Regions from separate parts of the Psychrobacillus sp. FSL W7-1457 genome, predicted to be linked through region 2. Evidence: a T-box and tRNA genes for the amino acid it is inferred to sense, from the RefSeq annotation. Region 2 holds a T-box; the other holds one or more tRNA genes.

Region 1 (10,434 bases), 380 kb from region 2:
GTCTTTTCCTCTTCGAACGGATCCAGCCAAACCAGCAGATTCAACCTTGCCATTTTCCAGTTTTACTAATCTCTCTGGAGTCGCCCCAAAGAAAGTCTTGTCTTCTTTCTCAAGACCAAATAAATAACTTTCAGGTTGCTCCATCGATGCATTGTAAATTGCTGTAGATGGTGAAAAGATATCATCAAAGGTTAACTTTAGGGAGCGCCCAATGACTACCTTGTTTACTTCCTTATTACGAATTCTTTCCGTTACAGTTTCAACCGCTGATAAGTATTCTTCCTTTAATCTATCTTCTCGTTGAAGAAGATGTGGCTTTTTATGGACCTTTAGTTCTTTCACTTGAGCTGTATGAATTAATGTATCTCTTTCTATACGTAAACGCTCAAAAGCTGCAGAGCTGTCCTCTTCCTCTGTAATATGATGAATACTTACAAAAGCCTGGTCGTCCTGTATGACTAATTGAAATGTAGCCACAGCAAAAAAACTAGACGGGAAGCTATTCCATTCCGATGATATATTATTTGAAGGATCGAAAGAGAATCCACCAAATAGAATTGGAGACACATCTGCTTTCTCTATTAATGAGCATGCACAAAGGTCGTCCCATTTTTGAGCTATATCGGTGTATCTATTTTTCTCTAAATCATTAGACAGAACATAGGCATGTCCAAGTCCAACCAATGTGAACGTTTTCTCTTTGTTTTGCCAAAAGAATCGTTTCCCTTTATAGTAATCCTCTCCTGCCTCAAAAAAAGCATGAGCAGACATTCTAGATACTTCTATTGTTTCTGTATAAAAACGTAATGTTGATTTATTTTGCCCGGTGGTGTTCGGCATATATATGACCTCCGTATAAATTACCTGCTAGTTTAAGTTCATGTTTTATTACTCTACCCTTTATCATACAACTTTCTCCGCGTTTCGGCACACATTTAGCTACAAATGTATGCTAAAATTGAAGTTGATTCTTTAAAAGGAGAGAAATTTATATGTCACAAGAACTACAAGCTGATAAAGGCTGGCGTATATGGTGGAAGTTAACAAGACCACACACGTTAACTGCATCGTTTGCCCCTGTATTTTTAGGTACAATGATTGCCCTTTATTACGTAAATATTGATTGGCCTTTATTCTTAGCAATGCTCATTGCGTGCTTGTTTATACAAGCTGCTACGAATATGTTTAATGAGTACTACGACTTTGAAAGAGGTCTAGATAGTGAAGAATCTATCGGCATTGGTGGCGCAATAGTCCGCAATGGTGTCAAACCAAAGACAGTGCTTCAACTAGCCTTAGTACTATACGTCCTAGCCGCTCTGTTAGGTATTTATATTTGTTCCCAATCATCTTGGCTTTTATTGATCATTGGTGCCGTTTGTATGCTCATTGGATACTTATATACCGGTGGACCTTACCCAATAGCTTATACACCGTTTGGAGAACTATTCAGTGGCGTGGTTATGGGAATGTTTATTGTTTTAATTGCTACATACATTCAGGTAGGTTCTATACCAAACTTTGCCTTGTTCCTATCTATCCCTAGCACTCTGCTTGTCGCTGCTATTATGCTTTCTAATAATATTCGAGATATTGTAGAGGATACAAAAGGCGGTAGGAAAACAATGGCTATCTTAATAGGTAGAGACAATGCTATTAATGTGTTAGCCTTATTTTTTATCGTTTCTTATGTATGGATCATCTTACTAGTAATTCTACAAATTATTACACCTTGGGCTTTACTAGTCTTCCTAAGTGCTAAGAAACCACTAGATGCTATAAAGCTATTTAAATCTAAAGAGAATCACCTTGAAGTTGGATTAGCAATGAAAAACACCGCACTTACCAATACCATTTTCGTATTTCTTTTAGGTATTGGCTTGTTAATAGGATTTTTAATATGATGATCAGTCAGGAAGTTAAACGCTTCCTGGCTTTTTTATTTGTGAAGTTTAAATTAGAGGTTGGAGAAGTGTAAACGAAGAAAGAAAAATCTAACCAAATAATAGATTTTGAGTAGTTTCTTTAGAATCGGACGGTTTTGTTCAATAATCGGTCGGTTAGGCATAATAATCGGTTGGTTCCCTTCAACAATCGGTCGGTTTTACCTGATAATCGGTCGGTGGAAGAACTTTTAGGAGTAAATCTCTTCACAAGAAGATAACGCTCCAAATGCTATAATGTAGAACCTACTCGATCACTTTAATGTAATCGTTCTGCTAACAATATTTGAAAGGAATTTCACAAACATGACAGGGAAGTTATTATAATTAAGTGCAGTATAGATTTACTACAATAAATACATTACTTTTCTTAATACCTCTTCCCTTAAGGACCTGCAGTGTTATAACGATCCTTACATATCATAAAGATAAAATAAAAAAGACAACCACCGAAGTGATTGTCTTTTTAAAGTTATGACCCCTACGGGATTCGAACCCGTGTTACCGCCGTGAAAGGGCGGTGTCTTAACCGCTTGACCAAGGGGCCTTATATATGGCGGAGAAGGAGGGATTTGAACCCTCGCGCCGGTTGCCCGACCTACACCCTTAGCAGGGGCGCCTCTTCAGCCACTTGAGTACTTCCCCATATATATGGCTCCGAAGGTAGGACTCGAACCTACGACCAATCGGTTAACAGCCGATTGCTCTACCACTGAGCTACTTCGGAATAATGGTGGGCCTAAATGGACTCGAACCATCGACCTCACGCTTATCAGGCGTGCGCTCTAACCAGCTGAGCTATAGGCCCATTAATTGGAGCGGGTGAAGAGAATCGAACTCTCATCATCAGCTTGGAAGGCTGAGGTTTTACCACTAAACTACACCCGCGTGATAAATGGTGGCTCAGGACGGAATCGAACCGCCGACACAAGGATTTTCAGTCCTTTGCTCTACCGACTGAGCTACTGAGCCTCTTCGATTTACGCTAAGCGGCACAACTCTTTGTCAGCTTCACTCACTCATTCAGTCACGTACTTTAGTACGCTTCTTCTTTCGTTCGATTGCTTCCTCGATTTGCTTGCTTATCCTAAATCTCTAACATATTGAATAATAAATGGCGGTCCCGACCGGGATCGAACCGGCGATCTCCTGCGTGACAGGCAGGCATGTTAACCGCTACACCACGGGACCATTTGGTTGCGGGGACAGGATTTGAACCTGTGACCTTCGGGTTATGAGCCCGACGAGCTACCGAACTGCTCCACCCCGCGACAATAAAATCGTTGAAATTTAAATCAACTATGTATTTAATAACTTTTCCGTTTCCAAGCTTACTTGCATAGATGTTATGTATAATTTCCCACTAACAATAAGATGGAGGAGGAAGAGGGATTCGAACCCCCGCGCGGTATGACCCGCCTGTCGGTTTTCAAGACCGATCCCTTCAGCCAGACTTGGGTATTCCTCCGAAAAATTATGTTGGTGGACCTTGCAGGACTCGAACCTGCGACCGGACGGTTATGAGCCGTCTGCTCTAACCAACTGAGCTAAAGGTCCTTAAGATGGCGGCAGAGGGAGTCGAACCCACGACCTTTCGGGTATGAACCGAATGCTCTAGCCAGCTGAGCTACGCCGCCAGGAACTTTAAAAGAAAATTTTATATTTGGTGGAGCCTAGCGGGATCGAACCGCTGACCTCCTGCGTGCAAGGCAGGCGCTCTCCCAGCTGAGCTAAGGCCCCAAATTTTTATTAATAACTGGTCGGGAAGACAGGATTCGAACCTGCGACCCCTTGGTCCCAAACCAAGTGCTCTACCAAGCTGAGCTACTTCCCGTATATATATTGGCGCGCCCGGCAGGAGTCGAACCCACAACCTTCTGATCCGTAGTCAGACGCTCTATCCAATTGAGCTACGGGCGCTAATGTTACTTAAAAGTGGTGCCGAGGACCGGAATCGAACCGGTACGGTAGTCACCTACCGCAGGATTTTAAGTCCTGTGCGTCTGCCAGTTCCGCCACCCCGGCACTTAGTGAATCTTTGGAGCGGAAGACGAGGTTCGAACTCGCGACCCCCACCTTGGCAAGGTGGTGTTCTACCACTGAACTACTTCCGCTCGGTTATTAAATTAAATGGTGCGGGTGAAGGGAGTCGAACCCCCACGCCTTGCGGCGCTAGATCCTAAGTCTAGTGCGTCTGCCAGTTCCGCCACACCCGCATATTTATTTCACAAAAGTGAATGAGCCATGAAGGACTCGAACCTTCGACCCTCTGATTAAAAGTCAGATGCTCTACCAACTGAGCTAATGGCTCGGAAAATGGTGCCGGAGAAAGGACTTGAACCCTCAACCTACTGATTACAAGTCAGTTGCTCTACCAGTTGAGCTACTCCGGCAGGAGTAAAATTATGGTGGAGGATGACGGGCTCGAACCGCCGACCCTCTGCTTGTAAGGCAGATGCTCTCCCAGCTGAGCTAATCCTCCTGGGTAATATTTTTTTATTGCAAGCCCAGCGACGTCCTACTCTTGCAGGGGGAGACCCCCAACTACCATCGGCGCTGAAGAGCTTAACTTCCGTGTTCGGTATGGGAACGGGTGTGACCTCTTCGCCATCATCACTAGACTTGAATAATTATTGAAAGACAAGTTCTATTATATCAACTATGTAGATTATTACAAGCATTAATTTAATAAAAATTTATTCTTTCAAAACTGAATAAACTGACATCTTAGAAACAAACAATTTGGTTAAGTCCTCGATCGATTAGTATTCGTCAGCTGCACGTGTCGCCACGCTTCCACCCCGAACCTATCTACCTCATCGTCTTTGAGGGATCTTACTTACTTGCGTAATGGGAAATCTCATCTTGAGGGGGGCTTCGTGCTTAGATGCTTTCAGCACTTATCCCGTCCACACATAGCTACCCAGCGATGCCCTTGGCAGAACAACTGGTACACCAGCGGTGTGTCCATCCCGGTCCTCTCGTACTAAGGACAGCTCCTCTCAAATTTCCTACGCCCACGACGGATAGGGACCGAACTGTCTCACGACGTTCTGAACCCAGCTCGCGTACCGCTTTAATGGGCGAACAGCCCAACCCTTGGGACCGACTACAGCCCCAGGATGCGATGAGCCGACATCGAGGTGCCAAACCTCCCCGTCGATGTGGACTCTTGGGGGAGATAAGCCTGTTATCCCCGGGGTAGCTTTTATCCGTTGAGCGATGGCCCTTCCATGCGGAACCACCGGATCACTAAGCCCGTCTTTCGACCCTGCTCGACTTGTAGGTCTCGCAGTCAAGCTCCCTTCTGCCTTTACACTCTTCGAATGATTTCCAACCATTCTGAGGGAACCTTTGGGCGCCTCCGTTACACTTTAGGAGGCGACCGCCCCAGTCAAACTGCCCGCCTGACACTGTCTCCTACCCGGGTTACGGGTATGGGTTAGAATTTCAATACAACCAGGGTAGTATCCCACCGACGCCTCCTCCGAAGCTGGCGCTCCGGGCTCTAAGGCTCCTACCTATCCTGTACAAGTTGCACCAAAATTCAATATCAAGCTACAGTAAAGCTCCACGGGGTCTTTCCGTCCTGTCGCGGGTAACCTGCATCTTCACAGGTACTATAATTTCACCGAGTCTCTCGTTGAGACAGTGCCCAGATCGTTACGCCTTTCGTGCGGGTCGGAACTTACCCGACAAGGAATTTCGCTACCTTAGGACCGTTATAGTTACGGCCGCCGTTTACTGGGGCTTCAATTCGCACCTTCGCTTGCGCTAAGCACTCCTCTTAACCTTCCAGCACCGGGCAGGCGTCAGCCCCTATACTTCACCTTACGGTTTTGCAGAGACCTGTGTTTTTGCTAAACAGTCGCCTGGGCCTATTCACTGCGGCTCTTCTAGGCTATTCACCCAAAAGAGCACCCCTTCTCCCGAAGTTACGGGGTCATTTTGCCGAGTTCCTTAACGAGAGTTCTCTCGCTCACCTTAGGATTCTCTCCTCGACTACCTGTGTCGGTTTGCGGTACGGGCACCTCCCACCTCGTTAGAGGCTTTTCTTGGCAGTGTGAAATCAGGAACTCCGGACATACGTCCTTGCCATCACAGCTCAATGTTACAGAGTGCGGATTTGCCTACACTCACACCTCACTGCTTGGACGTGCATAACCAACAGCACGCTTACCCTATCCTACTGCGTCCCCCCATCACTCAAACGGTGGGGTGGTGGTACAGGAATATCAACCTGTTGTCCATCGTCTACGCCTATCGGCCTCGACTTAGGTCCCGACTAACCCTGAGCGGACGAGCCTTCCTCAGGAAACCTTAGTCATACGGTGGATGGGATTCTCACCCATCTTTCGCTACTCATACCGGCATTCTCACTTCTAAGCGCTCCACCAGTCCTTCCGGTCTGACTTCAACGCCCTTAGAACGCTCTCCTACCACTGATACCAAAGGTATCAATCCACAGCTTCGGTGATTTGTTTAGCCCCGATACATTTTCGGCGCAGCGTCACTCGACCAGTGAGCTATTACGCACTCTTTAAATGATGGCTGCTTCTAAGCCAACATCCTGGTTGTCTAAGCAACGCCACATCCTTTTCCACTTAACAAATACTTTGGGACCTTAGCTGGTGGTCTGGGCTGTTTCCCTCTTGACTACGGATCTTATCACTCGCAGTCTGACTCCCAAACATAAATCATTGGCATTCGGAGTTTGTCTGAATTCGGTAACCCGGGATGGGCCCCTAGTCCAAACAGTGCTCTACCTCCAAGATTCTAACGTTTGAGGCTAGCCCTAAAGCTATTTCGGAGAGAACCAGCTATCTCCAGGTTCGATTGGAATTTCTCCGCTACCCACACCTCATCCCCGCACTTTTCAACGTGCGTGGGTTCGGACCTCCAGTAAGTGTTACCTCACCTTCATCCTGGACATGGGTAGATCACCTGGTTTCGGGTCTACGACCACATACTCATTCGCCCTATTCAGACTCGCTTTCGCTGCGGCTCCGTCTTCTCAACTTAACCTCGCATGTAATCGTAACTCGCCGGTTCATTCTACAAAAGGCACGCCATCACCCGTTAACGGGCTTTGACTATTTGTAGGCACACGGTTTCAGGGTCTATTTCACTCCCCTTCCGGGGTGCTTTTCACCTTTCCCTCACGGTACTGGTTCACTATCGGTCACTAGGTAGTATTTAGCCTTGGGAGATGGTCCTCCCGGATTCCGACGGAATTTCACGTGTTCCGCCGTACTCAGGATACACTCTGGAGGGAATGAACTTTTGACTACGGGGCTTTTACCCTATCCTGCGGACCTTTCCAGGTCGCTTCGTCTAGCTCATTCTTTTGTAACTCCGTATAGAGTGTCCTACAACCCCAAGAGGCAAGCCTCTTGGTTTGGGCTCTTCCCGTTTCGCTCGCCGCTACTCAGGGAATCGAATTTTCTTTCTCTTCCTCCAGGTACTTAGATGTTTCAGTTCCCTGGGTGTGTCTCAGATGCGCTATGTATTCACGCAAATGTACTGCCCCATTACGGGCAGTGGGTTTCCCCATTCGGAAATCTTCGGATCGAAGCTCACTTACAGCTCCCCGAAGCATATCGGTGTTAGTGCCGTCCTTCATCGACTCCTAGTGCCAAGGCATCCACCGTGCGCCCTTATTAACTTAACCTAAAAGTTAAAAGTACTACACTTGCAATCACGTAAGTGATCACAATTTGAATATCTTGCGTTTGTTTCTTTTTTTGATGTCGTTTTATCCAGTTTTCAAAGAACAAGTTAAAAAGCTTTAAATGCTCATATAGAATGAACATTCAAAACTGAACTGCAAAACGTTAAGATACAGATAAAAATCTGTATTCCGAATATATCCTTAGAAAGGAGGTGATCCAGCCGCACCTTCCGATACGGCTACCTTGTTACGACTTCACCCCAATCATCTGTCCCACCTTCGGCGGCTGGCTCCCAAAAGGGTTACCCCACCGACTTCGGGTGTTACAAACTCTCGTGGTGTGACGGGCGGTGTGTACAAGGCCCGGGAACGTATTCACCGTGGCATGCTGATCCACGATTACTAGCGATTCCGGCTTCATGTAGGCGAGTTGCAGCCTACAATCCGAACTGAGAACGGTTTTATGGGATTTGCTCACCCTCGCGGGGTTGCGACCCTCTGTACCGTCCATTGTAGCACGTGTGTAGCCCAGGTCATAAGGGGCATGATGATTTGACGTCATCCCCACCTTCCTCCGGTTTATCACCGGCAGTCACCTTAGAGTGCCCAACTGAATGCTGGCAACTAAGATCAAGGGTTGCGCTCGTTGCGGGACTTAACCCAACATCTCACGACACGAGCTGACGACAACCATGCACCACCTGTCACCGCTGTCCCCGAAGGGAAAAGCCTATCTCTAGGCCGGTCAGCGGGATGTCAAGACCTGGTAAGGTTCTTCGCGTTGCTTCGAATTAAACCACATGCTCCACCGCTTGTGCGGGCCCCCGTCAATTCCTTTGAGTTTCAGTCTTGCGACCGTACTCCCCAGGCGGAGTGCTTAATGCGTTAGCTGCAGCACTAAGGGGCGGAAACCCCCTAACACTTAGCACTCATCGTTTACGGCGTGGACTACCAGGGTATCTAATCCTGTTTGCTCCCCACGCTTTCGCGCCTCAGCGTCAGTTACAGACCAGAAAGCCGCCTTCGCCACTGGTGTTCCTCCAAATCTCTACGCATTTCACCGCTACACTTGGAATTCCGCTTTCCTCTTCTGTACTCAAGTCCCCCAGTTTCCAATGACCCTCCACGGTTGAGCCGTGGGCTTTCACATCAGACTTAAAGGACCGCCTGCGCGCGCTTTACGCCCAATAATTCCGGACAACGCTTGCCACCTACGTATTACCGCGGCTGCTGGCACGTAGTTAGCCGTGGCTTTCTAATGAGGTACCGTCAAGGTACGAGCAGTTACTCTCGTACTTGTTCTTCCCTCACAACAGAGTTTTACGATCCGAAAACCTTCTTCACTCACGCGGCGTTGCTCCATCAGACTTTCGTCCATTGTGGAAGATTCCCTACTGCTGCCTCCCGTAGGAGTCTGGGCCGTGTCTCAGTCCCAGTGTGGCCGATCACCCTCTCAGGTCGGCTACGCATCGTCGCCTTGGTGAGCCGTTACCTCACCAACTAGCTAATGCGCCGCGGGCCCATCCTGTAGTGACAGCGAGATGCCGTCTTTTAACATTTCCTCATGTGAGGTAATGGATTATTCGGTATTAGCCCCGGTTTCCCGGAGTTATCCCAATCTACAGGGCAGGTTGCCCACGTGTTACTCACCCGTCCGCCGCTAAATCAGAAGAAGCAAGCTTCTTCATCATCCGCTCGACTTGCATGTATTAGGCACGCCGCCAGCGTTCGTCCTGAGCCAGGATCAAACTCTCCATAATAGAGAACTTAAAAAGCTCATTTTGTTTTGCTGGCATCATCATTAAATGATGTCAAAAATTGTTTTGCGTCAATCAAGCCGAAGCTTGTTGATGCTGTATGTCTTAACGTTTTGCATGTTCAGTTTTCAATGTTCATTGTGTCGTTTTGTTTTTGACGACTTTATTAGTATATCTCGCTTCAGTTAAGTTGTCAACAATTTTTTTTAACTTCTTTTAAGTCGTTACTCACATGTTCTGAAGGACATGTATTAATATACAACGATTAAAAACAAAAAGCAATACCTTTTATTAAAATTTATAGGTTTTTCTTTAATTATTTGATCTTTTCCTTCTCTTTTACGTTAAAAACACCGATTTATAAAGGTTTTACCTTACTTTCACTAGTTCCTGCTTATAAAAACATCTTTATTACTACTGGATTATCTATTATAAATGCTACCTTGGCTTCTGGAAAAAACTATTTTTATCTCTAAGTGATATTAAGCAGAAAACTGGGTATGTAAGTATAAGATTAAAATTTCCACATATTCTTAACTATCTATATGAAAGGAGGCACCACGGTGGATTGGATTCCCTATCTAAACGGATATGGTGAAATATTAATAAAATTAGGTTTTGCGGCAACCCTAAGTTTAGTTATAGGGATTGAAAGAGAATTAAAAAAGAAACCAATTGGCCTTAAAACAAGCATCGTCATTGCAACCTTTAGTTGTTTACTAACATACATATCAATAGAGTCAGCTTACAAAGCACATCATGGTCATGATGGAGTAAATATAACTATGGATCCTTTACGATTGGCCGCACAAATAGTAAGCGGTATCGGCTTTCTTGGAGCAGGTGTCATTCTACGCAAGGGCAACGACAGTATAAGTGGACTTACTACGGCAGCAATGATTTGGGGAGCCGGCGGAATAGGTATAGCGGTAGGTGCGGGTTTTTATCTGGAAGCTGCCCTTACCGTTGTTATCGTACTAATAGGTATAGAAGTAATCCCTCCTCTTCTATCTAAAGTCGGTCCGAAGCGCTTACGATCCAAAGAATTATCATTAAAGGTTAT
Region 2 (10,434 bases):
ATGGACTTAAATTGGATTACGTTGGTTAATGGAGGTATTGGATTTGAATTACAATGAACTAGGGATACAAGCAATACAAGAAGAAAATTATGAAAAAGCAGCAGAATTGTTTAACAAAGCAATTGAAGAAAATCCAGAAGAATCAATTGGTTTTATAAACTTTGGAAACCTACTAGCTTCTATGAATGAAAATGAACGTGCTGAACGCTTTTTTCAAAAGGCAATCACATTAGACGAAGCTGCGACAGCCTTTTATAGCCTAGCTAATTTGTATTATAATACGGAGCGTTTTGAAGAAGCTGCGAAGCTTTATGAAAAAGCAATTGCAAAAGGTATTGAAGGTCCAGATGCTTATTTCATGCTAGGAAAAAGCTTTCAAAAGGTTGATCAAACGAAGCTTGCACTTCCATATCTTCAAAGAGCTTACGAATTAGACGAGACACAAGATATTCAGATTAAACTAACATATGGTATCGCTCTGGCAAGCCTTGAAATGTTCGATATAGCAGAACCAATTTTTAAAGAAATACTAGAGCTAGACCCAGAAAACGCAGATGCCCATTACAACATGGGAGTTTTATATGCAGTGTCTACATCTGACACAGAAAGCGCTCTTAAACATCTAAAAGCAGCTTTTACAATACAACCAAACTATGATCAAGCTAGATATGTATACGATATGATTTCACTACGCAATTAGGAAGTTAGGAGACGATTGAAATGACAAATGAAATAAATAACGAAAAACAATTTATATCAGGTCGACCAATCGTCTCTATCTTTCATAATCCGCAAAATCTTTTCTCCATTATTAAACTAAAGATAAAATCCACTAATACTACATACACAGATAAAGAAATAATTGTTACAGGTTATTTCCCCCAGTTAGTTTTAGAAGAAGCGTATAAATTTACAGGTGTTATAAAAAATCATCCAAAGTATGGTATACAGTTTCAAGTCGAAACGTTCCAAAAGGAGGTCCCGGCAACAGAGACAGGGATTGTTCATTATCTATCTAGTGATATGTTTCCTGGGATAGGTAGGAAGACCGCGGAGCTAATTGTTAAGAAACTAGGAGAAAATGCGATTAATCGAATTTTAGATGATCCAGCGTCTCTAGATATTATTCCAAAGCTAGGTGAAGATAAGAAACAAACTATTAGAGCCACATTAGAACAAAATTTAGGACTAGAAAAGGTTATGATTCAGCTAAATGAGTGGGGTTTTGGTCCCCAAGTTGCAATGAAAATCTATCAGGCCTATAGAGAAGAAACAATTGCTAAGTTAACGGAAAACCCATATCGTTTAATAGAAGATGTTGAGGGGGTTGGTTTTGTACGTGCTGACGAGTTAGGTTACAAGCTCGGGATAAAAGGAAACCATCCAGACCGTATAAAAGCAGCGATATACCATTTACTTCAAACTTCTTCGCTTAGTGAGGGCCATGTCTTTCAATATGCTGAGCAGCTCTTAGAAGACGTTAAAAGAATGCTTGAAAATGCACAAAGAGAGGAAATCTCTTATGAGTCAATAACACAATGTTGTATAGAGCTAGCTGAGGAAAGCAGGATTGTTGGAGAGGTAAATAAATTTTATATTCCATCTCTCTATTTTTCAGAGGTTGGCATCAGCTCCAAGGTAGAAACTTTACTAATGGATAAAGATATTCACCAATTTCCTTTAAAAGAAATTAAGAAGCATTTAGGTCCTTTAGAGAAACGTCTTGGTGTTAAATATGCCAATACACAAATCAAGGCTATTGAAACAGCTCTTAATTCGAATATTACGTTATTAACGGGTGGACCTGGTACGGGAAAAACAACCGTTGTACGAGGGATTGTAGAACTATACTCTGAATTGCACGGGCTGTCCTTAGATCCCAAGGAATGGGCAAAGGAGCAAAAGCCTTTTCCAATTGTTCTTGCTGCACCTACTGGTAGAGCAGCTAAGCGCTTAAGTGAATCTACAGAGCTGCCTGCAATGACCATTCATAGATTACTTGGTTTTAATGGCCAAGAGGACACCGATACAGAAGGTAAAGAAATTGAAGGAAGACTAGTTATTATTGATGAGACCTCTATGCTAGATACTTGGCTAGGTCATCAGCTTTTAAAAGCTATCCCTAAGGATGCTCAGGTTATTTTTGTTGGTGACCAAGACCAGCTCCCACCTGTTGGTCCAGGTCAGGTATTAAAGGACTTACTGGCATCTAAAAGAATTCCAACAGTCGAACTGGTGGATATTTATCGACAATCAGAGGGATCCTCCATTATAGAATTAGCACATGAAATGAAACAAGGAAGTGTACCTGCTACACTTACCGCTAAAACAAAAGATCGATCCTTTATCAAGGCAACTACTGAACAAATCCCTAAAGTAGTAGAACAAGTGTTAAAGGCGGCATTGTCTAAAGGTCAATCCATTCGAGAGATCCAAGTGCTAGCTCCTATGTATAGAGGGCCTGCTGGAATAGATGCGTTAAATAAAATGATTCAAGAGATGGTCAATCCGAATACCGATGGAACACGTAAGGAAATGACCTTTGGAGATACAATTTATCGAATAGGCGATAAAGTACTCCAGCTAGTAAATCAACCGGAAAGTAACGTTTTTAATGGTGATATGGGGGAAGTTGTTGCTATTTTTAGAGCCAATGAAACGGTTGAGAAGAAAGAGATGCTTGTTGTCTCTTTTGATGGCAATGAAGTTACGTATGAAAAGAATGACTTAAATCAAATTACTCTAGCGTATTGTTGCTCCGTTCATAAATCACAGGGGAGTGAGTTCCAAACAGTCATTATGCCTGTTACTAGAAGCTATATGAAAATGCTTAGACGTAACTTGCTTTACACTGGAATTACTCGCGCTAAAAATTTCTTAATTCTTTGTGGAGATCCAGAGGTATTTAAATTTGGCGTTGAACGAACAGATGACTTGCAGCGTTTAACTACATTGAAAGAACGTTTATCAGATGAAGAAAAAGAAGAAATAGAGACAAAATCTACATCATCTGTATCTGCAGAAAAAGGTCGTACTGAAGAGACATTGTCTGTTGAGGCTGATGAAGTGGACTCAACATATTTGTCAGCAGATAATTATCATTTAATCGATCCTCTTATAGGCATGAAGGGGATTACCCCATATGAGTTCTTAGATACAGATTGACATAGTACAAATTGTTAATTATAATCAAAATTGCATATAAAAACATGATGACGGAGAAAGTACTGTTGTTACCTGAAGAGAGAAGGGTTCCTTTGGCTGAAAGAATCCCCAGCGTATAACAATTAGGAAAGCTACTCCTGAGTGCAGCTAATACCTGCCGTAAATCTGCGTTAAGGATTCTTAAGAGACATAATAGGTTGTATTCTATTATGTAACTAGGGTGGTACCGCGAAATAATAGCTTTCGTCCCTTTTTGGGATGAAGGCTTTTTTTATTTTATTTTGCATAGCGTCAAATCTTTTGTTAAAGAGGAATAATTTTATTAGGAGGAAAGAAAAAATGAAACATTTAACTGGTGCACAAATTAGACAAATGTATTTAGACTTTTTTATAGAAAAAGGTCACTCACAGGAACCATCGGCGCCACTTGTACCGATTAATGACGCTTCACTTCTTTGGATCAATAGTGGAGTTGCTACGTTAAAAAAATATTTTGATGGACGTGTAATTCCAGAAAATCCAAGAATCACAAATGCACAAAAATCTATTCGTACAAATGATATTGAAAATGTAGGAAAGACAGCTAGACATCATACGTTCTTTGAAATGCTAGGTAACTTCTCAATCGGTGAATATTTTAAAAAAGAGGCAATTCATTGGGCTTGGGAGTTTTTGACTGATGAAAAGTGGATGGGCTTTGAACCTGAAAAGCTATCTATTACTATTCATCCAGAAGATGAAGAGGCATATGTTATTTGGAAGGATGAAATTGGTATTCCAGAAGAGCGTATTATTCGTTTAGAAGGAAACTTCTGGGATATTGGAGAAGGACCGAGTGGACCTAACTCAGAAATTTTCTATGACCGTGGTGAAACCTATGGTAATGATGTAAATGATCCAGAACTTTATCCAGGTGGAGAAAATGATCGATATTTAGAAATCTGGAACTTAGTTTTCTCTGAGTTTAACCATAATCCAGATCACACATATACACCATTACCAAAGCAAAACATCGATACTGGAATGGGCTTGGAGCGTATGGCTAGTGTTGTACAAAATGTTCCAACTAACTTTGATACAGACCTCTTCATGCCAATTATCGAGCAAACTGAAACAATTGCTGGTAAGAAGTATCGCCAAAACAAGGAAAATGACGTAGCTTTCAAAGTAATTGCTGACCATATTCGTACCGTTGCTTTTGCTATTGGAGATGGTGCTTTACCTTCCAATGAAGGACGTGGCTACGTACTGAGAAGACTTCTTCGTAGAGCTGTCCGTTTTGCAAAACAACTAGGTATCGATCAGCCATTTTTATTTGAGCTTGTACCTGTAGTAGGGGAAATCATGAAGGATTTCTATCCAGAAGTTACAGAGAAAAAAGACTTCATCATGCGTGTTATTAAAACAGAGGAAGAAAGATTCCATGAAACACTACATGACGGGCTTAGCATTTTAGAAAAAGTAATTGAGGAGCAGCGTTCAAAAGGTGAATCATTTATACCTGGAACAACTACTTTTACACTTTATGACACATACGGTTTCCCGATTGAGTTAACAGAGGAATATGCAGAAGAAGCAAATATGACAGTTGATCATGAGGGCTTTAAAGCTGAAATGGAAGCTCAACGTTCTAGAGCACGTGCTGCTCGTCAGAATGTAGATTCTATGCAGGTGCAATCTGCTGTTTTTAGTAACTTACAAGATGAAAGTGAGTTTGTTGGCTACGATACGTTAAGTGTCACTACAAAGGTTACCTCTATTGTACTTGGGCAAGAATTAGTTAATTCTGCACAAGAAGGCGATGAAGTGAAAATTATTTTAACCCAGACACCTTTCTATGCGGAAAGTGGGGGTCAAATAGCAGATCATGGAACAATTGAAAATGATAATTTCCGTGGTTTTGTAAAGGATGTTCAAAAAGCTCCAAATGGTCAAAATCTACACACTGTTATTATTGAGTCTGGAGAAATGACGGCTGGGGCTGACATAGTAGCTACAGTAGATCAAACATTAAGAGGGCATACTATAAAGAATCACTCAGCAACACATATCCTACATCAAGCTTTAAAAGACGTTCTAGGAACACATGTAAACCAAGCTGGCTCATATGTTGGACCAGATCGTTTACGCTTTGACTTTTCTCATTTTGGGCAAGTAACGAAAGAAGAGTTAGAAACAATCGAGCGTATAGTTAATGAAAAGGTGTGGGATAATATCCCGGTAGTAACTGGATATCACAATATTGAAGAGGCAAAAAATATGGGTGCCATGGCTCTTTTCGGAGAAAAATATGGAGATATTGTGAGAGTAGTTCAAATGGGAGCTTATTCATTAGAGCTTTGCGGTGGAGTGCATGTGAAAAACACCTCTGAGATAGGTTACTTTAAAATCCTTTCTGAAGGCGGTATCGGTGCAGGAACACGTCGTATCGAAGCAGTTACTGGAAAAGGTGCGTTTGAGGTTATTAAAGAGGAAGAAATGCTTCTTACGGAAGCTGCTTCACTAGTAAAAGCTCAACCAAAGGATTTAGTTATGAAGGTTTCTCAATTGTTAAGTGAATTGAAAAACATTCAAAGAGAAAATGAATCCTTATCTGCTAAAATCGCTAATAGTCAGGCATCTTCCGTTTTATCATCAGCTCAAACTATTAATGACATTACTGTGCTCTCTGTTAAAGTAGATGCTAAGGATAATAATCAGCTAAGACAAATGATGGATGATTTAAAACAAAAAATGGATAATGCTGTCATAGTTTTAGGTGCAGTAGATGAGGAAAAAGTAATGATTTCTGCTGGAGTGACTAAGGATTTAGTAGGTGGGAACTACCATGCTGGAAATATTGTCAAACTAGTCGCTGAACAATGTGGAGGTAAAGGTGGGGGTCGTCCGGACTTTGCCATGGCTGGGGCTAAAGACGCAAGTAAGCTGGAGCTTGCACTTAACTCCGTTTACGAATATATCAAATCAGTTTAAACTATTTCAAAAATAGGGTATACTTAACAAATAACTAAGCAAACATTATTACCAATTTGAAAGCGAGGTGCTGATCATGAGTTCATTTGATAAAACAATGAAATTCAATTTCCCAGAGGAATCGATGGAACAAGAAGTCAAACATGTGATGCTTCAGGTTCACTCTGCATTAGAGGAAAAAGGGTATAACTCTATAAATCAAATTGTTGGCTATTTACTTTCTGGTGATCCAGCTTATATTCCTCGCCATCAAGATGCTCGAAATATGATCCGTAAATTAGAACGAGATGAAATTTTAGAGGAGCTAGTTAAGTTCTATATTAAAAAGAATAATGAGGCGTAATTATGAGAATAATGGGTTTAGATGTCGGTTCTCGCACCGTGGGCATTGCAATAAGTGATGCCCTCGGTTGGACAGCCCAGGGAATTGAAACGATTAAAATTAACGAAGATGCACAAGAATTTGGGATGGAACGAATTGATGAATTGGTAAAACAACATCAAGTGAGTGAGTTCGTTGTAGGTTTTCCTAAAAACATGAATAATTCTATCGGACCGCGTGCAGAAGCTTCGGAACAATTCGCCAAGCTGTTAACTGATAAATATAACTTTCCAGTAACATTATGGGATGAAAGATTGACAACTATGGCTGCAGAACGTATGTTAATAGATGCGGATGTTAGTCGTAAAAAACGCAAGCTAGTTATTGACAAAATGGCTGCTGTAATGATTTTACAAGGATATCTTGATAGAAAAAACAGATGAGGTGACCACAAATGGACCACGGACAAGAAAATATCACAATCGTTGATGACAACGGAAATGAACAGCTTTGTAACGTATTATTTACATTTGAATCAGATGAATTCGGTAAATCTTATGTACTTTACTACCCAATCGGTGCTGAAGAAGATGAGAACGAAGAAATAGAAATTCATGCTTCTTCTTTCACTCCAAATGAAAACGGAGAAGATGGAGATTTACATCCAATCGAGACAGATGCTGAATGGGATATGATCGAAGAAATGTTAAACACATTTTTAGATGAAACAGAAGAAGACGAAGACTAATTCAAATCTAAAAAGGGTGGACTGAGTATTCTCATTCCATCCTTTTTCTTTTTGTGAAGCATCATGTATAATAAGGGAGAATAAAGGGGGAAAGCCCGTGGAAAACAAATCAAAAAAAGAGATAATGTTTGATCAGATGAAAAACAAAAAAAAAGAAGTAAAACTTGTTAGAAAAATAGTAATGATAATTGCATTAGTTCTCTTGGTCGTTATTGCTATAGCTGGATTCACTGGTTATAACTATGTAAAAGGTGCTCTTTCACCAATGGATCCTGACTCTACTGAGAAAGTGACTGTTGAAATTCCAATTGGCTCAGGTATCGATAGCATATCTTCGACTCTTGAAAAAAATGGAATAATTAAAAATGCAAAGATTTTCAAATACTATGTTAAGTTTAATAACCAATCTGATTTTCAAGCAGGTACATATGCATTGTCTAAGGATATGACTTTAGATGAAATTATCGAAAGTCTCAAAACTGGAAAAATTTATAGGGAACCACTACTAACCTTAACCATTCCAGAGGGATTGACTCTAGAGCAAATTGGAGATGTAGTGGAAAAGAAGACTGGAAATTCTTCTAAGGAATTCTTTGAGCTAGTTACTAACGCAGAATTTGTTGATCGAATGATGAGTAAGTATCCTACATTGTTAACAGAAGAAATTAAAGGGGAAAATATCCGCTACGCATTAGAGGGTTATTTATATCCATCGACATATCCATTTTACGAGGAAAATCCTACAAATGAAGAAATAGCAGAATTGTTATTGGCCCAAACGGACAAAGCATTGGCTCCTTATTATGAGCTGCTACAAGCAGAAGAAAAGTCGGTACATTGGCTGTTAACTTTTGCTTCCTTACTAGAAGAAGAGGCAACTGCTCAAACAGATCGTGAAAAGATAGCTAGCGTCTTTTATAACCGTATTGAAATCGATATGCCTTTACAAACCGATCCAACTGTACTATATGCCTTAGGTAGCCATAAGGAACGAGTATTATTTGAGGATTTAGAATATGATAATCCATATAACACGTATAAAAACAAAGGATTACCACCAGGTCCGATTGCAAATGCAGGGAAAATGTCCATAGAGGCAACATTAGATCCAGAAAAGACAGAATACTTCTATTTCCTAGCTGATAAAGAAGGAAAAAATCATTTTTCAAAGACATATGATGAACATCTTCAAAAAATAGACGAACATTTAAAATAATAAGCATGCAGGAGAAGGAAGGTTATCGCTTTCCTTCTCCTGCTATGTTATTATAAGATGGGTTTTTTACGTATCAGGTTATATTTGTCTGTTGATTATCCTTACACTTAGGAGTAGAATTTCGGGAAGCAGAGGTATCTCCAGTTTACATAACGAAATAACCTTGCATCTAAAAGGAGTTAAGCTATGAACATCAGTGAAGATTTTATGAAAAATCTAATTAAGCCGAGAGAACCTATCTTTGTTGAAATGGAGAGCTATGCAAAAGAAAACCATGTACCAATTATGCAATTGTCTGGAATGGAAGTATTGCTACAGTTACTCTCTTTACAGAAGCCAACCTCTATTTTAGAACTTGGAACAGCAATCGGTTATTCTTCTATGCGCATGGCCGACAAACTAGATGCTTCTATTGTCACAGTAGAGCGTGATGAGCAAAAAGCAATGCTAGCTAAGAAATATATTAACCGAGCCAACTTGGAGGAACGCATCAGAGTCATTATTGGAGACGCCTTAGAGTTAGATGAGGAAGCTTTGAATTATCAAAGATTTGATGCTATTTTTATTGATGCTGCAAAAGGACAATATAAAAAATTCTTTGAAAAGTACGCACCTTTGTTAAACGATAGGGGCGTTATTTACTGTGATAATATATTGTTAAACGGTCTCTCCGAGCTTCCAATAGAAGAGGTGCCGAGAAGGAAAAGAACCATGGTGCGAAACCAGCATCAGTTTATGGAATGGTTAATGCAGCATCCAGACTATGACACAGCATTCTTTTCTGTTGGAGACGGAATGCTAGTAAGTATAAAGAGGTGACAAGCATGAAAAAAGCAGAATTACTAGTGACACCTAAAAATGTAGAGCACATACGAGAGCTTCTACAGGCGGGTGCAGATGCTTTTTTAGTAGGCGAACAGTATTTTGGGTTAAGGCTAGCAGGAGAATTTACACTAGATGATATTCAAGCAGCGACAAAGCTAGTAAAAGAACATAATAAAAAAATATACGTTGCCATGAACGGCATTTTTCACAATGACAAAGTAGATGAACTTGGCCCTTATTTGCAGAAAATACAAGAAATCGGTGTAGATGCAATTGTATTTGGTGACCCGGCAGTAATTATTGCAAGGAGAGAGGCGGGAGTTACAATACCTCTTCATTGGAATACCGAACAAACAGCTACTAATTTCTTTACAGCAAACTATTGGGGAAAACGTGGTTCTACAAGAGCTGTTTTAGCTCGTGAGCTTAGCTTAGAAGAAGTGATAGATATAAAGGAAAATGCAAAAGTCGAAATAGAGGCGCAGGTGCACGGAATGACGTGTATGTTCCAGTCAAAGCGATCTTTAATCGGCAACTATTTTCTTTTTCAAGATAAAGCAATGGAAGTGGAAAATCGCTCTCAAAATAGAAATATGTTTTTACATGATAAAGAGCGATCGAATAAGTACCCTATCTTCGAAGATCAAAATGGAACCCATATTTTTAGTCCCAATGATATTTGTATGATTGATGAGTTAGATGAGTTTTTAGATGCAGGAGTGGATAGCTTGAAAATTGATGGCATTCTCCATGAAACGTCATATGTAACGGAAGTCACTAGCTACTATCGTCAGGCAATTGACGCGTACTATGAATCACGATCAGCTTATAAAGAGATTAAAAAGGAACTATTTAAGAAAATTGAAGCTATTCAACCTCCACTTAGACCCTTGGATACCGGATTCTATTTTAAAGAAACAGTATACTAATTGCGTAGCTCTTAGCTGAAATTATTTTCGGTTCAGAAAGGACAGAATTCATGTGATAAACACGAAAATAGATGAAATAAGTGAATTAGTCGACGGCAAACGTGTCATTACGAAAAAGCCTGAGTTATTGGCTCCGGCCGGTAGTCTAGAAAAATTGAAAATTGCTGTCCATTATGGTGCAGATGCAGTATTTATAGGTGGTAGAGAGTTTGGCTTACGTTCAAACGCAGGTAATTTCTCCATTGATGAAATGCGT

What was found. A T-box is a leader RNA that pairs with one kind of tRNA and senses whether it is charged. The one in region 2 lies ahead of alaS (alanine--tRNA ligase), so its partner is inferred to be a tRNA-Ala.
Region 1: it has a tRNA-Ala gene. The T-box ahead of alaS (alanine--tRNA ligase) is inferred to sense a tRNA for this amino acid. The anticodon was not compared.

Annotation. Positions count from the first base shown of each region.
Region 1 covers NZ_CP151993.1:2,695,971-2,706,404, forward strand. The annotation lists gene NSQ95_RS13120 (isochorismate synthase) at 1-840, opposite strand, end outside; gene NSQ95_RS13125 (1,4-dihydroxy-2-naphthoate polyprenyltransferase) at 993-1,904, shown strand; tRNA gene NSQ95_RS13130 (tRNA-Glu) at 2,419-2,490, opposite strand; tRNA gene NSQ95_RS13135 (tRNA-Ser) at 2,498-2,588, opposite strand; tRNA gene NSQ95_RS13140 (tRNA-Asn) at 2,596-2,670, opposite strand; tRNA gene NSQ95_RS13145 (tRNA-Ile) at 2,675-2,751, opposite strand; tRNA gene NSQ95_RS13150 (tRNA-Gly) at 2,758-2,831, opposite strand; tRNA gene NSQ95_RS13155 (tRNA-Phe) at 2,840-2,915, opposite strand; tRNA gene NSQ95_RS13160 (tRNA-Asp) at 3,059-3,134, opposite strand; tRNA gene NSQ95_RS13165 (tRNA-Met) at 3,138-3,214, opposite strand; tRNA gene NSQ95_RS13170 (tRNA-Ser) at 3,319-3,411, opposite strand; tRNA gene NSQ95_RS13175 (tRNA-Ile) at 3,424-3,500, opposite strand; tRNA gene NSQ95_RS13180 (tRNA-Met) at 3,507-3,580, opposite strand; tRNA gene NSQ95_RS13185 (tRNA-Ala) at 3,608-3,683, opposite strand; tRNA gene NSQ95_RS13190 (tRNA-Pro) at 3,701-3,777, opposite strand; tRNA gene NSQ95_RS13195 (tRNA-Arg) at 3,787-3,863, opposite strand; tRNA gene NSQ95_RS13200 (tRNA-Leu) at 3,880-3,968, opposite strand; tRNA gene NSQ95_RS13205 (tRNA-Gly) at 3,983-4,057, opposite strand; tRNA gene NSQ95_RS13210 (tRNA-Leu) at 4,075-4,159, opposite strand; tRNA gene NSQ95_RS13215 (tRNA-Lys) at 4,182-4,254, opposite strand; tRNA gene NSQ95_RS13220 (tRNA-Thr) at 4,261-4,336, opposite strand; tRNA gene NSQ95_RS13225 (tRNA-Val) at 4,350-4,425, opposite strand; rRNA gene rrf (5S ribosomal RNA) at 4,449-4,564, opposite strand; rRNA gene NSQ95_RS13235 (23S ribosomal RNA) at 4,686-7,614, opposite strand; rRNA gene NSQ95_RS13240 (16S ribosomal RNA) at 7,820-9,374, opposite strand; gene NSQ95_RS13245 (MgtC/SapB family protein) at 9,935-10,434, shown strand, end outside.
Region 2 covers NZ_CP151993.1:2,316,252-2,326,685, reverse strand. The annotation lists gene mnmA (tRNA 2-thiouridine(34) synthase MnmA) at 1-29, shown strand, start outside; gene NSQ95_RS11345 (tetratricopeptide repeat protein) at 44-700, shown strand; gene NSQ95_RS11340 (ATP-dependent RecD-like DNA helicase) at 721-3,165, shown strand; T-box leader at 3,204-3,419, shown strand; gene alaS (alanine--tRNA ligase) at 3,505-6,138, shown strand; gene NSQ95_RS11330 (IreB family regulatory phosphoprotein) at 6,215-6,481, shown strand; gene ruvX (Holliday junction resolvase RuvX) at 6,484-6,903, shown strand; gene NSQ95_RS11320 (DUF1292 domain-containing protein) at 6,915-7,208, shown strand; gene mltG (endolytic transglycosylase MltG) at 7,306-8,424, shown strand; gene NSQ95_RS11310 (O-methyltransferase) at 8,611-9,243, shown strand; gene NSQ95_RS11305 (peptidase U32 family protein) at 9,249-10,178, shown strand; gene NSQ95_RS11300 (U32 family peptidase) at 10,234-10,434, shown strand, end outside.